3 regions of the Streptomyces sp. CC224B genome follow, and region 2 is predicted to be linked to each of the others. Evidence: predicted binding sites of a transcription regulator. Region 2 holds the regulator's gene; each other region holds the start of a gene.

Region 1 (5,276 bases), on a different contig from region 2:
AAGCACGGCGGTTGACACCGCCGGGCGCCCGCGCGGGCACCGCACCCGGGGTGCGTGGCGCGCGGGCGCCCCCGGCCTCACTAGCCTTGGTCCATGACTACGGCTCTCATCACGGGTGCGACCGCGGGTATCGGCGCCGCCTTCGCCCGGCGCCTGGCCGCCGACGGCTACAGCCTCGTCCTGGTGGCACGTGACACGAAGCGGCTGCGGGAGCAGGCGACCGAGCTGCACGACCGGCACGGCATCGAGGCGGAGGTCCTGACCGCCGACCTCTCCACGGAGGACGGCATCACCGCCGTCGAGGAACGGCTCGCCAGCCGCCGCGACCCCGTCGACCTCCTCGTCAACAACGCCGGGTTCGGCAACAAGGGCCAGTTCCTGGAGGTCTCGCTCGCCGACGAGCTGACGATGCTGAAGGTGCACTGCGAGGCGGTGCTCCGGCTGACGTCGGCGGCGACCGCGGCCATGCGGGAGCGGCGGCGCGGCGGCGTCGTCAACGTCGCCTCGGTGGCCGCCTTCGTGCCGCGCGGTACGTACGGCGCATCCAAGGCGTGGGTGGTCCAGTTCACCCAGGGGGTGGCCCGGGACCTGGCCGGGACCGGCATCCGGCTCATGGCGCTGTGCCCGGGGTTCGTCCGCACCGAGTTCCACGAGCGGGCCGGGATGGGCACGGACAACATCCCCAAGTGGATGTGGCTGGACGCGGACAAGCTGGTCGCCGCCGCCCTCACCGACCTGGCCCGCGGCAAGACCCTCTCGGTCCCGGACCCGCGCTACAAGGCCCTCATGGGCGTGGTGAAGATGACCCCCCGCGCGCTCCTGGGCGGCGTCACGTCCCGCACGGGCAGGAAGTACGGCCCCCAGTAAGCGGCTTGGGGGTGCCCCGGCAAGGGGGCGCGGGCACGGACACGACAAGCGCCCCGAAGGGGCGCGGGGAACGGCGCGAGGACGGACCACGGCCCGCACCCGGCAACGCGCCGGGACCCGGCAGACGCGCAGCCGACAGACGCGCAGCCTGCACACGCGCGGCCTGCACACGCCGAAGGCCCGGCACCCCGCGACGGGGTGCCGGGCCTTCGGCCGCGCGCCTGAGCCGGCGCACGCGAAGAGCGCATCGCTCAGTGGGAGTGACCGTGCCCGTGGCCGTGCCCGGCCTCGGCCTCCTCCTCCGCCGGCTTCTCGACGACCAGGGTCTCGGTCGTGAGCAGCAGGGAGGCGATGGAGGCCGCGTTCTCCAGGGCGGAGCGGGTGACCTTCACCGGGTCGATGACGCCGGCCTTGACCAGGTCGACGTACTCGCCGGTCGCGGCGTTGAAGCCCTGGCCCTTGTCCAGCTCCGCCACCTTGGTGGTGATGACGTAGCCCTCGAGGCCGGCGTTCTCGGCGATCCAGCGCAGCGGCTCGACGACGGCCTTGCGGACGACCGTGACACCGGTGGCCTCGTCGCCGGACTTGTCGAGGTTGCCCTCGAGCACCTTCGCGGCGTGGACGAGCGCGGAGCCACCACCGGAGACGATGCCCTCCTCGACCGCGGCGCGGGTCGCGGAGATGGCGTCCTCCAGACGGTGCTTCTTCTCCTTCAGCTCCACCTCGGTGGCGGCGCCGACCTTGATCACGCACACGCCGCCGGCCAGCTTCGCGAGGCGCTCCTGGAGCTTCTCGCGGTCCCAGTCGGAGTCGGTGGTCTCGATCTCGGCCTTGATCTGGGCGACGCGGGCCTCGACGTCGGCCGTGTTGCCGCCGCCGTCGACGATGGTCGTGTCGTCCTTGGTGATCGTCACGCGGCGGGCGGTGCCGAGCACGTCCAGGCCGACCTGGTCGAGCTTGAGGCCGACCTCCTCGGCGACGACGGTGCCGCCGGTGAGGGTGGCCATGTCGCCGAGCATCGCCTTGCGGCGGTCACCGAAGCCGGGGGCCTTGACGGCCACCGCGTTGAAGGTGCCGCGGATCTTGTTGACCACCAGGGTCGACAGGGCCTCGCCCTCGACGTCCTCGGCGATGATCAGCAGCGGCTTCGAGGAGCCGGCCTGGATGACCTTCTCCAGGAGCGGCAGCAGGTCCTGGATGGAGGAGATCTTGCCCTGGTGGATGAGGATGTACGCGTCCTCCAGGACGGCCTCCATGCGCTCCTGGTCCGTCACGAAGTACGGCGACAGGTAGCCCTTGTCGAAGGCCATGCCCTCGGTGAAGTCCAGCTCCAGACCGAAGGTGTTGGACTCCTCGACGGTGATGACACCGTCCTTGCCGACCTTGTCCATCGCCTCGGCGATGAGCTCGCCGACCTGCTGGTCCTGGGCGGAGAGCCCGGCCACGGCGGCGATGTCGGACTTGTCGTCGATCGGCCGCGCGGTGGCGAGCAGCTCGTCGGAGACGGCCTTGACGGCGGCGTCGATGCCCTTCTTCAGGGCGGCCGGGGAGGCGCCGGCGGCGACGTTGCGCAGGCCCTCCTTGACCAGGGCCTGGGCCAGGACCGTGGCGGTGGTGGTGCCGTCACCCGCGATGTCGTTGGTCTTGGTCGCCACCTCCTTCACGAGCTGGGCGCCCAGGTTCTCGTACGGGTCCTCGACCTCGACCTCACGGGCGATGGTGACGCCGTCGTTGGTGATGGTGGGGGCGCCGAACTTCTTGTCGATGACGACGTTGCGACCCTTGGGGCCGATCGTCACCTTGACCGTGTCGGCAAGCTTGTTGACGCCGCGCTCGAGGGCGCGACGGGCGTCCTCGTCGAACTTCAGGATCTTCGCCATGGGAGCGTTTCAGCCCTCTCGGATACTCGTATGAACGAACCGCGCCCCTCGCCGCCCGGCATCAGCGGGGGTGACCAGGGGCGCGGCGCGAAGCAAATCTGCCGGGTGAAAGCAGCGACTACTGCTGGATCACTTCTCGATGATCGCGAGCACGTCGCGGGCCGAGAGCACCAGGTACTCGTCGCCGTTGTACTTCACCTCGGTGCCGCCGTACTTGCTGTAGAGCACGACGTCGCCGACCTTCACGTCGAGCGGAAGGCGCTCGCCGTTCTCGAAACGGCCCGGGCCCACGGCGAGGACGGCGCCCTCCTGGGGCTTCTCCTTCGCGGTGTCCGGGATGACCAGGCCAGAGGCCGTGGTCTGCTCGGCGTCCAGCGGCTGGACCACGATGCGGTCCTCGAGCGGCTTGATGGCAACCTTGGAGCTGGCGGTCGTCACGATCCGACCTCCCCCTTCGGAGATCTCGCGGGGTTAACTGATCTAGAGGTGGCGACCAGGTGGATCCGTCGTCGCGGGTGCCGGACCTGCCCGTCGCTTCTGGCACTCTCCATGCGGGAGTGCCAGGGCCGAGACTAGGACGGCGATTAGCACTCGGTCAAGCGGAGTGCCAATTGGCTGCCGCCGGCCTGGCGGCGTACCGGCTCTGCCGGGCTCCGCCGCGCGGGGTGTCAGGGCGCGACCGGAGGGGTGTCCTTGTGGCAACGCTTCGCGCGCGGGGTGGGTTCCGCGCGGGGCGCGGGAGTGTGGGAGCTGAGGGCGGAGGCCCCACTCGCCCCGCGGAACGGCTGCCCGCAGCGAGGCGGCTCCTGCAGGGGGATTCTCTCCGCCGCCTTGCGGCCCAGGCGTTCGATCGGGTCCACCGATTGGGCGCAGGCCGTCAGGAGGAGGAGCGGCAGCAGCAGGAGGGCCGGGGCGCGTTTCACACGTAGTCCTCGAGTCACACGTAGTCCTCGAGCCGGGCCACCGCGTACCCCCTGCCGGTGACCGTTTTCATGACCGTCCGGACCATGTCCGTCATCGAGCCGTCCCAGTCGTCGCTGCCGCGGAAGTGCGTGAGGATGATGTCGCCGGGGTGCAGGTCGCGGTCCCATTCGCGCCAGGCCATGCGGTCGGCGAAGCCCTCCGACGCCCAGAGCGGCACCGCCTTGATGCCGCAGGACTTGGCGGCGCGCAGGGTGTCGCGGTCGTAGTTGCCGTACGGCGGCCGGAACAGCTCGGGCCGCTTGCCGTACCGCCTCTCGATGACGTCCTGCATGCCGCAGATCTCGCGCCGCTGCGCCCTGTACGAGAGGTCCGGCATGTAGCGGTGGTTGAGGGTGTGGTTGTTCAGGGCGGTGCCGCGGTCCTGCATCTGCTTGAAGTAGCCGTAGTTGGTCTTGATCAGGTAGTTGCTGAGGAACGCGGTGTACGGGATGCGCAGGTCGCTCATCATCCGCAGGAACGCCGGGTCCTTCTCGGCGCCGTCGTCGACGGTCAGGAAGACGACCTTGCGCTTGGTCGGGACCGTGGTGAACACCGGCGGCAGCTTCGCGTGCCCGCGCACCCCGAAGCCCTTGCGCGTCTTCAGGCGCGGCTTCACGGCGGGCGGCGGGGGCGCCGCCAGCGGGACCCGGGACAGGCCCCAGTAGCTCGCGGCGGCGGCCCGCGCGGTGTGGTTCGCGCGCACGCGCTGGGCGTACTCGTGCAGCGCCTGCGCGGGGGGCGCGAGCTGGGGCGGCTGGCCGTGCGCGCCCCCCGCGCCCTCCCCGGCGTCCGACGCGCAGCCGGAGGCGACCGCGCCGGCGCCGAGCGCGGCCACGGTGAGCACCGCCCGCCTCCGCGTCTTCCGTGCCTTTCTCACCTTTCCGGAGGATTTCGCATCTTGTCGTACTAGTACACGTCGCATGGCGCCGGATCCTCGCAGTCCAGGGCCCTGCGGCGGGGTCGACACCGCTGCCGGACGCGTACCTTCCACCGACTGGCCCACAATGGGCCGGTGAACGCTCCGCACGATCAGCAGTCCGCCACGACGGCCTTCGCCGCGCTTCTCACCGACGAGGGCGCCGCCCTGCTCGACGCCGTACGGGACGTCGAGCCCGCCGAGGAGCTCGCGGTGGCGACCCGGCTGCGCCGCGACCACCCCGTCGGCCTGGTCTCGGCGGCGCTCGCCCAGGCGCGCCTGCGGCAGCGGGCGGTGGCGAAGTTCGGGGCCAAGGACGCCGCGCGGATGTTCTTCACGCCGAACGGGGTCGAGCAGTCCACGCGCACGTCCGTGGCGGCCTACCGGGCGGAGCGGTTCCGGGAGCTCGGGGTGCGGCGGGTCGCCGATCTGTGCTGCGGCATCGGCGGTGACGCCCTCGCGCTCGCGCGCGCCGGGATCGCGGTCCTCGCCGTCGACCGCGACCCGCTGACCTGCGCGGTCGCGCGCGCCAACGCCGAGGCCCTGGGCCTCGACGGCCTCATCGAGGTGCGCGAGGCGGACGTGACCGAGGTGGACACGGGCGGCTGCGACGCGGTCTTCGTCGACCCCGCGCGGCGCGGCGGCCGCGG
Region 2 (5,276 bases):
GTAGCTGCGCATTCGACAGACGGTAGGACATCGGGTGACGTTCCGTCACTCCACGGGGCGGGTGTCCCGTCGTGCAGGACCCGCGGGAGCCCCGGAACCGCCCGGCCCGGTGGCCCGGTGGGTCAGCCCGTGGCGAAGCGCCGCGCCAGTTCCTCCCGTTGGGCGCGGACGAACGCCGCGTCCACCGCCGCCCCGTGCCCCGGCACGTACACCGCGTCCTCGCCGCCCAGGGCGAGCAGCCGGTCGAGGGCGGCGGGCCACCGGCCCGGCACCGCGTCGGGTCCGGCCTGCGGCTCCCCGGACTCCTCGACGAGGTCGCCGCAGAAGACGACATCGGGCTCGCCGGGCACCAGGACCGCCAGATCGTGTCCGGTGTGCCCGGGGCCGGCGTTCGCGAGCAGCACCTGGACCCCGCCGAGGTCCAGCGTCCACTCGCCGCCCACCAGGTGCCGGGGGCGGACCAGCAGGTCGGCGGCCTCGGCGGCGGCGCGCCCGTCCAGGCCGTGCGCGACGGCGTCCGCGCGCAGCTCGTCGCGGCCCCGGTCGAGGACCGCGTCGACGCCGGCCGCGCCGAACACCTCGACCCCCGCGAACGCCGCCGCCCCCAGGACGTGGTCGAAGTGCGGGTGCGTCAGCGCGAGATGCGTCACGCGGCGGCCGCCACCGAGCAGCCGCCGGGCCTCGGCGCGCAGCTCCGCGCCCTCCCGCAGGCTGGACCCGGCCTCGATCATCAGCGCGGCGTCGTCGCCGGCGACCAGGCCGGCGGTGCAGTCCCAGACGGGCAGCCGCCGCCGTCCCACGCGGGGCGCGAGCCGTTCCCAGCCCGCCGTGCGCCAGTCCGGCGCCGGGGTGGCAGGTGCGTTCATACGGCGACGCTAACGCCCTCCGGGACGACGGGCAGCCGTTACCCCCGGCCACACGTGGGCATGACGACAGGGGTCGGCCCTTGCCGGGGCTATACCCACCGGCCGTACACTGGCTCGACGAAGGTTTGGCACTCGCATGTGGTGAGTGCCAGGGTGGGGCCGCCGCGGGGGCTCGGGACGAGGGACGACGCTGGAGGTGTGCGCGATGCTGAGTGAACGCAGGCTTGAGGTGCTGCGCGCCATCGTCCATGACTACGTCGGCACGCAGGAGCCCGTCGGCTCCAAGGCGCTCACCGAGCGTCACAGCCTGGGCGTCTCCCCGGCCACGGTCCGTAACGACATGGCGGCGCTGGAGGAGGAGGGGTTCATCGCCCAGCCGCACACCAGTGCCGGGCGCATCCCCACCGACAAGGGGTACCGGCTGTTCGTGGACAAGCTGGCGGGCGTCAAGCCGCTGAGCGCCCCCGAGCGCCGGGCGATCCAGAACTTCCTCGACGGCGCCGTCGACCTGGACGACGTCGTGGGCCGTACGGTGCGGCTGCTCGCGCAGCTCACCCGGCAGGTCGCGGTGGTGCAGTACCCGTCCCTGACGCGGTCGACGGTGCGCCACGTGGAGTTGCTGTCGCTCGCCCCGGCCCGGCTCATGCTGGTCCTGATCACGGACACGGGGCGGGTCGAGCAGCGCATGATCGACTGCCCGGCGCCGTTCGGTGAAACGTCTCTCGCGGACCTGCGCGCCCGGCTGAACAGCCGGGTCGCGGGCCGTCGTTTCACGGACGTGCCGCAGCTCGTTCAGGACCTGCCCGACTCCTTCGACAAGGAGGACCAGGCCACGGTGGCGACAGTCCTGTCCACCCTCCTCGAGACCCTGGTCGAGGAGAACGAGGAGCGGATGATGATCGGCGGCACCGCCAATCTCACCCGCTTCGGACATGACTTCCCTCTCACGATCCGGCCGGTCCTCGAGGCCCTGGAGGAACAGGTCGTCCTCCTCAAGTTGCTGGGCGAGGCCACGGATTCGGGCATGACCGTGAAGATCGGTCACGAGAACGCCCATGAGGGGCTCAGCTCCACGTCCGTGGTCTCCGTCGGCTACGGTTCGGGAGGCGAGGCAGTGGCCAAGCTCGGCGTGGTCGGACCGACCCGCATGGACTATCCGGGAACGATGGGAGCAGTACGCGCAGTGGCACGTTACGTCGGACAGATCCTGGCGGAGTCGTAAGTGGCCACGGACTACTACGCCGTACTCGGCGTGCGCCGCGACGCTTCCCAGGACGACATCAAGAAGGCCTTCCGGCGGCTCGCCCGCGAGCTGCACCCGGACGTCAACCCCGATCCGAAGACGCAAGAGCGCTTCAAAGAGATCAACGCCGCTTACGAGGTGCTCTCGGACCCGCAGAAGAAGCAGGTCTACGACCTCGGCGGTGACCCGCTGTCCCAGTCGGGCGGCGGCGGTGCGGGCGGTTTCGGAGCCGGTGGCTTCGGCAACTTCTCGGACATCATGGACGCGTTCTTCGGTACGGCGGCGCAGCGCGGGCCGCGCTCGCGCACCCGCCGCGGCCAGGACGCCATGATCCGCCTGGAGATCGACCTCGACGAGGCGGCCTTCGGCACGACCAAGGACATCCAGGTCGACACGGCCGTCGTCTGTACGACGTGCTCCGGCGAGGGCGCCGCGCCCGGCACCTCCGCGCAGACCTGTGACATGTGCCGGGGCCGCGGTGAGGTGTCCCAGGTCACGCGGTCCTTCCTGGGCCAGGTCATGACCTCGCGGCCGTGCCCGCAGTGCCAGGGCTTCGGCACCGTGGTGCCCAACCCCTGCCCGGAGTGCGCGGGCGACGGCCGCATCCGGTCCCGCCGGACGCTCACGGTGAAGATCCCGGCCGGTGTGGACAACGGCACGCGGATCCAGCTCGCGGGCGAGGGCGAGGTCGGCCCGGGCGGCGGCCCGGCGGGCGACCTGTACGTGGAGATCCACGAGCTCCCGCACCCCGTCTTCCAGCGGCGCGGCGACGACCTGCACTGCACCGTCACCATCCCGATGACAGCGGCGGCGCTCGGTACGAAGGTGCCGCTGGAGACGCTGGACGGGGTCGAGGAGGTCGACATCCGGCCGGGCACGCAGTCCGGGCAGTCGATCCCGCTGCACGGGCGGGGTGTCACCCACCTGCGCGGTGGGGGGCGCGGCGACCTGATCGTGCACGTGGAGGTCCTCACGCCCACGAAGCTCGACCCCGAGCAGGAGCGGCTGCTGCGCGAGCTGGCCAAGGCCCGCGGCGAGGAACGCCCCACGGGCCAGTTCCAGCCGGGCCAGCAGGGCCTCTTCTCCCGCCTGAAGGACGCGTTCAACGGGCGGTAGCGCCTCGAACGGGCGGGCCCCGGCTCTTGGGTGCGCAGCACTTGAGGGCCGGGGCCCGCCCTTGTCCCGGCAGACGGCGGTCAAGCGCTCCGCGTCGGGGCCGGGCGGGCGAAAGCCGGGGTGGTACGGGTGGGCGGGTGGGAAAGAATCCGGCCGCGGCAGCGGCAGGGAAGTACCCCGCACAAGGCGCCCCCGCCAGACGTGGCACGATGCCTCCCATGCCCTCCCCACCCCAAGCCCTCTGTCGCCACCCGATCGTGCAGGCCCCGATGGCGGGCGGCGCCTCGACACCGCGGCTCGCGGCGGCCGTCAGCGAGGCCGGGGGGCTCGGTTCGCTCGCGGCCGGGTACAAGACCGCCGACGGGATGTACCAGGAGATCAAGCAGGTCAGAAGCCTGACGTCGCGCCCCTTCGGGGTGAATCTCTTCATGCCGCAGCCGGAGTACGCCGACCCGGCCGCCGTCGAGGTGTACCGCAACCAGCTCGCCGGCGAGGCCACCTGGTACGAGACCGAGCTCGGCGACACCGACGTCAAGCGCGACGACGGCTACGAGGCCAAGCTGGCGATCCTGCGCGACGACCCGGTGCCCCTGGTGTCGTTCACGTTCGGCTGCCCGACGCGCAAGGAACTGCAGGCCCTCGCCCGGGTCGGCACCACGACCGTCGTCACGGTCACCACGCCCGAGGAGGCGCTCGCCGCGCAGGACGCCGGCGCCGACGCCGTGTGCGTACAGGGCGTCGAGGCGGGCGGCCACCAGGGCACGCACCGGGACAACCCGGAGACGGACCGGGCCGGGATCGGCCTGCTGAGCCTGCTCACGCAGGTGAGGGAGGCCGTACGGCTGCCCCTGATCGCCACCGGCGGCCTGATGCGGGGCGCGCAGATCGCCGCGGTGCTCGCCGCGGGCGCGGACCTCGCGCAGCTCGGCACGGCGTTCCTGGTCACCCCGGAGTCCGGCGCGCACGCCCTGCACAAGCAGGCCATGACCGACCCGCGGTTCGTCCGCACGGAGCTGACCCGCGCCTTCTCGGGCCGCCCCGCGCGCGGCCTCGTCAACCGCTTCCTGCGCGAGCACGGCCCGTACGCGCCCGCCGCCTACCCGCAGGTCCACTACCTGACGGCCGGCCTGCGCAAGGCGGCGGCCAAGGCCGGCGACCCGCAGGCCATGGCGCTGTGGGCGGGCCAGGGCCACCGCCTTGCGCGGGAGCTGCCCGCGGCCGAGCTGGTGGAGGTGCTCGTGGCCGAGCTCGACGCGGCGCGGTCCGCCCCGGCGGGGTCCGCCCCGGCCGGGCCCGACGAGGCCGGGCGCGGTGCGGACGGTGCGGCATGACGGCGCCGGTGTTCGTCGTCGACGGCTTCGCGGGCGCCGCGCCGGGACGTACGTACGTACTCGAAGGCCCCGAGGGGCGCCACGCGGTGTCCGTGAAGCGGCTGCGCGCCGGTGAGGACGTCGTGCTCACCGACGGCGCCGGGAGCTGGGCGCACGGCACGGTCGCCGGCACCGAGGGCAAGGACCGGCTGCTCGTCGCCCTCGACGGCGACGGCGTACGGGAAGAGGAACCGCAGAGCCCGCGGATCACCGTCGTCCAGGCCCTGCCCAAGGGGGACCGCGGGGAACTCGCCGTGGAGACCATGACGGAGACCGGCGTGGACGCGGTCGTGCCGTGGGCCGCCGCCCGCTGCATCACGCAGTGGAAGGGCGAGCGCGGCCTGAAGGCGCTCGGCAAGTGGCGGGCGACGGCCCGCGAGGCGGGCAAGCAGTCGCGCCGGGTCCGCTTCCCCGAGGTCGCCGAGCCCGCCACCACCAAGCAGGTCGCCGCGCTGCTCGCGGACGCCGACTTCGCGGGCGTCCTGCACGAGGAGGGCAGCGAGCCGCTGGCCACGGCGGAGCTGCCCGCTTCCGGGCACATCGTGCTCGTCGTGGGCCCGGAGGGCGGCGTGTCCCCCGAGGAGCTGAAGGTGTTCGCCGAGGCGGGCGCCCGGCCGTACCGCCTCGGCCGCAGCATCCTGCGTACGTCGACCGCGGGCACCGCGGCCACCGCCCTGCTCC
Region 3 (5,276 bases), on a different contig from region 2:
GGAAGTAGTCGGCCTTGTCGTTCCAGTTGCCGCCGCCCGGGTAGCTGAGACGCTTGAAGTTCGGGTACTTGGCCGGCCTGATGTCACTTCCGGCACTGAGCGTCACGACGCGGTCCGACACGGGCCAGGAGCGGGAGTCGATGACCCTCGCGTCGCCGTAGTTCAGGTCCCAGAGCCTGACCTGGTAGTACACGGAGCTGAGCTTGTTCCCCATGCCCCAGTTCGAGAGCTTCTTCTTGCCGCTCTCGGCGAAGCGGAGGATCTTGCCCTTGTACTTGGCGTGCTGGTAGAGGCACCAGTAGTCGACGACGCACCGGCGCGGCGGCCTGATCATCGCGCCGGGGGCGGCGTTGGCCTGACGCGTCGCCTCGCGGGTCGCGGCCGGGAGGGACGGATCGCTCAGCGCCTCCTCGTCCGTGTCGTAGCAGTGGACCTCCCCGCCGGGAAGCTCGGTGCAACTGGTGGCGCCCTCCCAGGACTTGGCGAGGTTGATCAGGCGGCCGTTGTAGTAGGCGAAGACCGGTTGCTCGGGCTCTGTGCCCGGTCCACCGTTCGGCGGCACGTCCGACGGGTCGTCGGGCTTGTCCGTCGGCTCGTCGGCCGGCTCCTCCGAGGGCTCCTCGGACGGCTCGTCCGCCGGGTCGTCCGACGGGTCGTCCGCCGGGTCCTCGGGCGGCTGCTCGGACGGCGGCTGCGTGGCGGTGGCCGTCGGCTCGGGGGCGGGGCCGTCGGCGTGCACCACCGCGCCGCTGGTGAGCACCAGCGCTGTGGCCGTCGTGGTGACGGCGAGCAGGGAGAGCATGGGTCTGCGTATCAAGGAGGTTCTCCGAAGTGTGGGGTCGGGAGTGTGCGACCGCGCGACCGTGTGGCTGACCCTTGCGACTGCGAGCGGTGAAGCTGTGCGATAGCAAGTGGATGGGCGCAATTACGGGGCTGCACAGGGAATTTGCTGGGCTTTGCGGTCACAGTCTTAATCTTTCGCTGCTGTGAATCGAGTGCTTTGAGGGTGCTGGCCTGAACTCGCTCGCCGCCCGGAATGCGGCCCCCTGCGGCCTCGGGCAGGCAGGGTTGATGTGTGGCCGGTGCGGCGAAGACGAAACGGAATGGTGAAGAGCCGGCTCGGCTCGCGGGAATGGCCGGTTCCCGCACCCGGGGACCGGTCGGCGCCCTCAGGGGACGGGCCGCGCACGTGCCGGGGAGGGGAGCGGGCGGAGGCGTACCGACACGGGCCGCGGGACCGACGGCCCGCCTGCGGCCCCGGCGACGTACCGCGCCCCCCTCAGCGGCGGCCGAGGGGGGCGCGGAAACGCCTGAGGGCGGCACCTCTCGCGCGTGGCGAGGGGTGCCGCCCTCAGGAAGGACGAGCCTGAACCGTCAGTCGGCTCAGAAGTCCATGTCACCGCCGGGCATGCCGCCCGGAGCGCCCGCCGGGGCGGCCTTCTCCGGCTTGTCGGCGATGACGGCCTCGGTGGTGAGGAACAGCGCGGCGATGGACGCGGCGTTCTGCAGCGCGGAACGCGTGACCTTCGCCGGGTCGATGATGCCCTCGCCGATCATGTCCACGTACTCACCGGTCGCGGCGTTGAGGCCGTGACCCGGGGTGAGGTTGCGGACCTTCTCCACGATGACGCCACCCTCGAGGCCGGCGTTCACGGAGATCTGCTTCAGCGGAGCCTCGAGGGCCAGCTTCACGGCGGCGGCACCGGTGGCCTCGTCGCCGTCCAGCTCCAGCTTCTCGAAGACCGAGGAGGCCTGCAGCAGGGCCACGCCACCACCGGCGACGATGCCCTCCTCGACGGCCGCCTTGGCGTTGCGCACGGCGTCCTCGATGCGGTGCTTGCGCTCCTTGAGCTCGACCTCGGTCGCGGCACCGGCCTTGATGACGGCCACGCCGCCCGCGAGCTTCGCCAGGCGCTCCTGGAGCTTCTCGCGGTCGTAGTCCGAGTCGCTGTTCTCGATCTCGGCGCGGATCTGGTTCACGCGGCCCTGGACGGCCTCGGAGTCACCGGCACCGTCGACGATCGTGGTCTCGTCCTTGGTGATGACGACCTTGCGGGCGCGGCCGAGCAGGTCGAGACCGGCGTTCTCCAGCTTGAGGCCGACCTCCTCGGAGATGACCGTGCCGCCCGTGAGGATGGCGATGTCGCCGAGCATGGCCTTGCGGCGGTCGCCGAAGCCCGGGGCCTTGACCGCGACGGACTTGAACGTGCCGCGGATCTTGTTGACGACCAGCGTGGACAGGGCCTCGCCCTCGACGTCCTCGGCGATGATCAGCAGCGGCTTGCCCGACTGCATGACCTTCTCCAGGAGCGGAAGGAGGTCCTTCACGTTGGAGATCTTGGAGTTGACGATGAGGATGTACGGGTCCTCGAGCGACGCCTCCATGCGCTCCATGTCGGTCGCGAAGTACGCCGAGATGTAGCCCTTGTCGAAGCGCATACCCTCGGTGAGCTCCAGCTCCAGACCGAAGGTCTGGGACTCCTCGACGGTGATGACGCCTTCCTTGCCGACCTTGTCCATGGCCTCGGCGATCAGCTCGCCGATCTGGGTGTCGGCGGCGGAGATGGAGGCCGTGGAGGCGATCTGCTCCTTGGTCTCGACCTCCTTGGCCTGGTCGAGCAGGGCGCCCGAGACGGCCTCGACGGCCTTCTCGATGCCGCGCTTCAGGGCCATCGGGTTGGCACCCGCGGCCACGTTGCGCAGGCCCTCGCGGACCAGGGCCTGGGCGAGGACGGTCGCCGTGGTCGTACCGTCGCCGGCGACGTCGTCCGTCTTCTTGGCGACTTCCTTGACCAGCTCGGCGCCGATCTTCTCGTACGGGTCCTCGAGCTCGATCTCCTTGGCGATGGAGACACCGTCGTTGGTGATCGTGGGGGCGCCCCACTTCTTCTCGAGGACGACGTTGCGACCCTTGGGGCCCAGGGTCACCTTGACGGCGTCGGCGAGCTGGTTCATGCCGCGCTCGAGGCCGCGCCGTGCCTCCTCGTCGAACGCGATGATCTTGGCCATGTGAAGTGGTCCTCCCGGACGGGGTGGAAAAGCGTAGGACCGTGCCGGCGCCCGCGACGGACGGCCTGCTGCCTTGTGGTTCCTTGCCCCACCCGGCCTGCGGGCCTCACCCACCCGGTCCTTCTGTCACTCTCACTCGTAGAGTGCTAACGCCAATGATTAGCACTCGACCCCCGCGAGTGCAAGGTCGCCCCCGGGGTACGGGGTCGACTTCCCTCGGGGGCGCTGCCCTCGGGGCAGGTCGCCCCCGGGGTCCGGGGGGTGACTTCCCTCGGGGGTGCTGCCCTCGGGGCCGGCGGGCGGGGGCTTGCGCGCCCCGGCGTGGCGGGGTGGGGGTGCGCCAGGTTTCTCCCGCCTGGGGCGGTTCCCTGCGCGGGCGACGCTTCGCGCTGCGGGCCACTGCCCTGCGGGGCCTTCCCACCCACCCACCCGCCCGGGGCGCTTCCCCGCACAGGTCGCCGCTTCGCGCTGCGGGCCACTACCCTGCGGGGCTTTCCCACCCGCCCACCCGCCCGGCCCCGTTCCCCGCGCAGGTCGACGCTTCGCGCTGCAGGTCGCTGCCCTGCGGGGCCTTCCCAACCCACCCACCCGCCCGGGCCCGTTCCCCGCCCGGATCGACGCTTCGCGCTGCGGACCGCTGCCCAGCGGGGCCTTCCCACCCACCCACCCGTCCGGGGCGGTGTCCCGTGCGGGTGGGCGCGGTGCGCTGAGGGGGCGGGGGATGCAGCATGGGAGATTCCCCCGAGCCTGTTCGACCGGGGATCGACCCCGCATTGATCAGCAGCCGTCCCAAGACGGGCTCACACCCTGCGGGCGAGGAGCTGGACCTCTGGAACTGGCGCTGATCGGCAGGCGCGGGCTCGATCAACGTGCGCGACCTCTGAACCAAACCGTGATCGCGCAGCAACGCGGCACGCCCACCCGTCCGGGGCGATGTCCCGTGCGGGCGGGCGCGGTGCACTGCGGGGGCGGGGGATGCAGCAGGAAGAGGCTGCCCCGCGCCGGTTCGACCGGGGATCGACCCCGGATCGATCAGCAGCCGTCCCAAGACGGGCTCACACCCTGCGGGCGAGGAGCTGAATCTCCTGGAACTGGCGCTTGTCGGTGGGCGCGGGCTCGATCACCGTGCGCGACGTCTGAACCAGACCGTGATCACGCAGCAACGCGGCGCCCCCGCCCGCTCGCCCGGAGCGGTGTGCCGTGCGGGCGGGGGCGGGGGATGCAGCAGGAAGAGGCTGCCCCGCGCCGGTTCGACCGGGGATCGACCCCGGATCGATCAGCAGCCGTCCCAAGACGGGCTCACACCCTGCGGGCGAGGAGCTGAATCTCCTGGAACTGGCGCTTGTCGGTGGGCGCGGGCTCGATCACCGTGCGCGACGTCTGAACCAGACCGTGATCACGCAGCAACGCGGCGCCCCCGCCCGCTCGCCCGGAGCGGTGTGCCGTGCGGGCGGGGGCGGGGGATGCAGCAGGAAGAGGCTGCCCCGCGCCGGTTCGACCGGGGATCGACCCCGGATCGATCAGCAGCCGTCCCAAGACGGGCTCACACCCTGCGGGCGAAGAGCTGAACCTCCCGGAACTGGCGCTGATCGGCAGGCGCGGGCTCGATCACCGTGCGCGACGTCTCACCCAGACCGTGGTCGCGCAGCAGCGCGGCGCGCCCACCCGCCCGGGCCGGTGGTGCCGTGCGGGCGGGCGCGGCGCACTGCGGGATGCGTGATGCAGCGGCAGGCGGTTCCCCGAGCCGGTTCGACCGGGGATCGAGCCCGCTTCGATCGGCAGCCGGTCGGAGGCGGGTTCACACCTTGCGGGCGAAGAGTTGGATCTCCTGGAACTGGCGCTTGTCGGTGGGCGCGGGCTCGATCACCGTGCGCGACGTCTCAACCAGACCGTGGTCGCGCAGCAGCGCGGCGAAGCGGTCGGGGCACCAGCGGTAGGCCGTGGTCACCGCGTGGTCGTAGGCCTGGGGCTCGTGCCCCGGGCCCTCGGTGGCGGGGAAGGAGATCAGCAGGTGCCCGCCCGGAGCCAGGACCCGGGCGATCTCCGCCAGGACGGCGGGCAGCTCACCCGGCGGGGTGTGGATGACGGACCACCGCGAGAGCACCCCGCCCAGTACGCCGTCCCCGATGTCCAGCGCGGCCATCGAGCCGACCTCGAACCGCAGCCCGGGGTGCGCCTCGCGGGCCAGCTCGACCATCGCCGGGGAGCCGTCGACGCCGAAGGCACTCAGGCCGAGCCCGTGCAGGTGCGCCGTGACGTACCCCGGC

The links. Region 2 encodes HrcA, which represses chaperone genes, less so after heat shock. Its sites were predicted from a motif close to TTNGCACTCNGNNNNNCNGAGTGCNAA; they were not measured.
Region 1: a site for HrcA is predicted at 3,332-3,358, ahead of groES (co-chaperone GroES). Genes of this name have one in related genera too.
Region 3: a site for HrcA is predicted at 3,133-3,159, ahead of groL (chaperonin GroEL). Genes of this name have one in related genera too.

The regions. Positions count from the first base shown of each region.
Region 1 is NZ_JASCXL010000152.1:12,422-17,697, forward strand. Features, by position in the region: gene QK440_RS37275 (MOSC domain-containing protein) at 1-15, shown strand, start outside; gene QK440_RS37280 (SDR family oxidoreductase) at 94-867, shown strand; gene groL (chaperonin GroEL) at 1,119-2,747, opposite strand; gene groES (co-chaperone GroES) at 2,877-3,185, opposite strand; gene QK440_RS37295 (polysaccharide deacetylase family protein) at 3,685-4,587, opposite strand; gene QK440_RS37300 (methyltransferase domain-containing protein) at 4,723-5,276, shown strand, end outside.
Region 2 is NZ_JASCXL010000038.1:36,014-41,289, forward strand. Features, by position in the region: gene QK440_RS17220 (DUF3097 domain-containing protein) at 1-12, opposite strand, end outside; gene QK440_RS17225 (MBL fold metallo-hydrolase) at 123-866, opposite strand; gene hrcA (heat-inducible transcriptional repressor HrcA) at 1,072-2,088, shown strand; gene dnaJ (molecular chaperone DnaJ) at 2,089-3,225, shown strand; gene QK440_RS17240 (nitronate monooxygenase) at 3,444-4,556, shown strand; gene QK440_RS17245 (16S rRNA (uracil(1498)-N(3))-methyltransferase) at 4,553-5,276, shown strand, end outside.
Region 3 is NZ_JASCXL010000155.1:13,237-18,512, reverse strand. Features, by position in the region: gene QK440_RS37590 (peptidase inhibitor family I36 protein) at 1-817, opposite strand, end outside; gene groL (chaperonin GroEL) at 1,384-3,009, opposite strand; partial or broken gene QK440_RS37580 (SAM-dependent methyltransferase) at 4,065-4,178, opposite strand; partial or broken gene QK440_RS37575 (SAM-dependent methyltransferase) at 4,309-4,422, opposite strand; partial or broken gene QK440_RS37570 (SAM-dependent methyltransferase) at 4,553-4,666, opposite strand; gene QK440_RS37565 (class I SAM-dependent methyltransferase) at 4,808-5,276, opposite strand, start outside.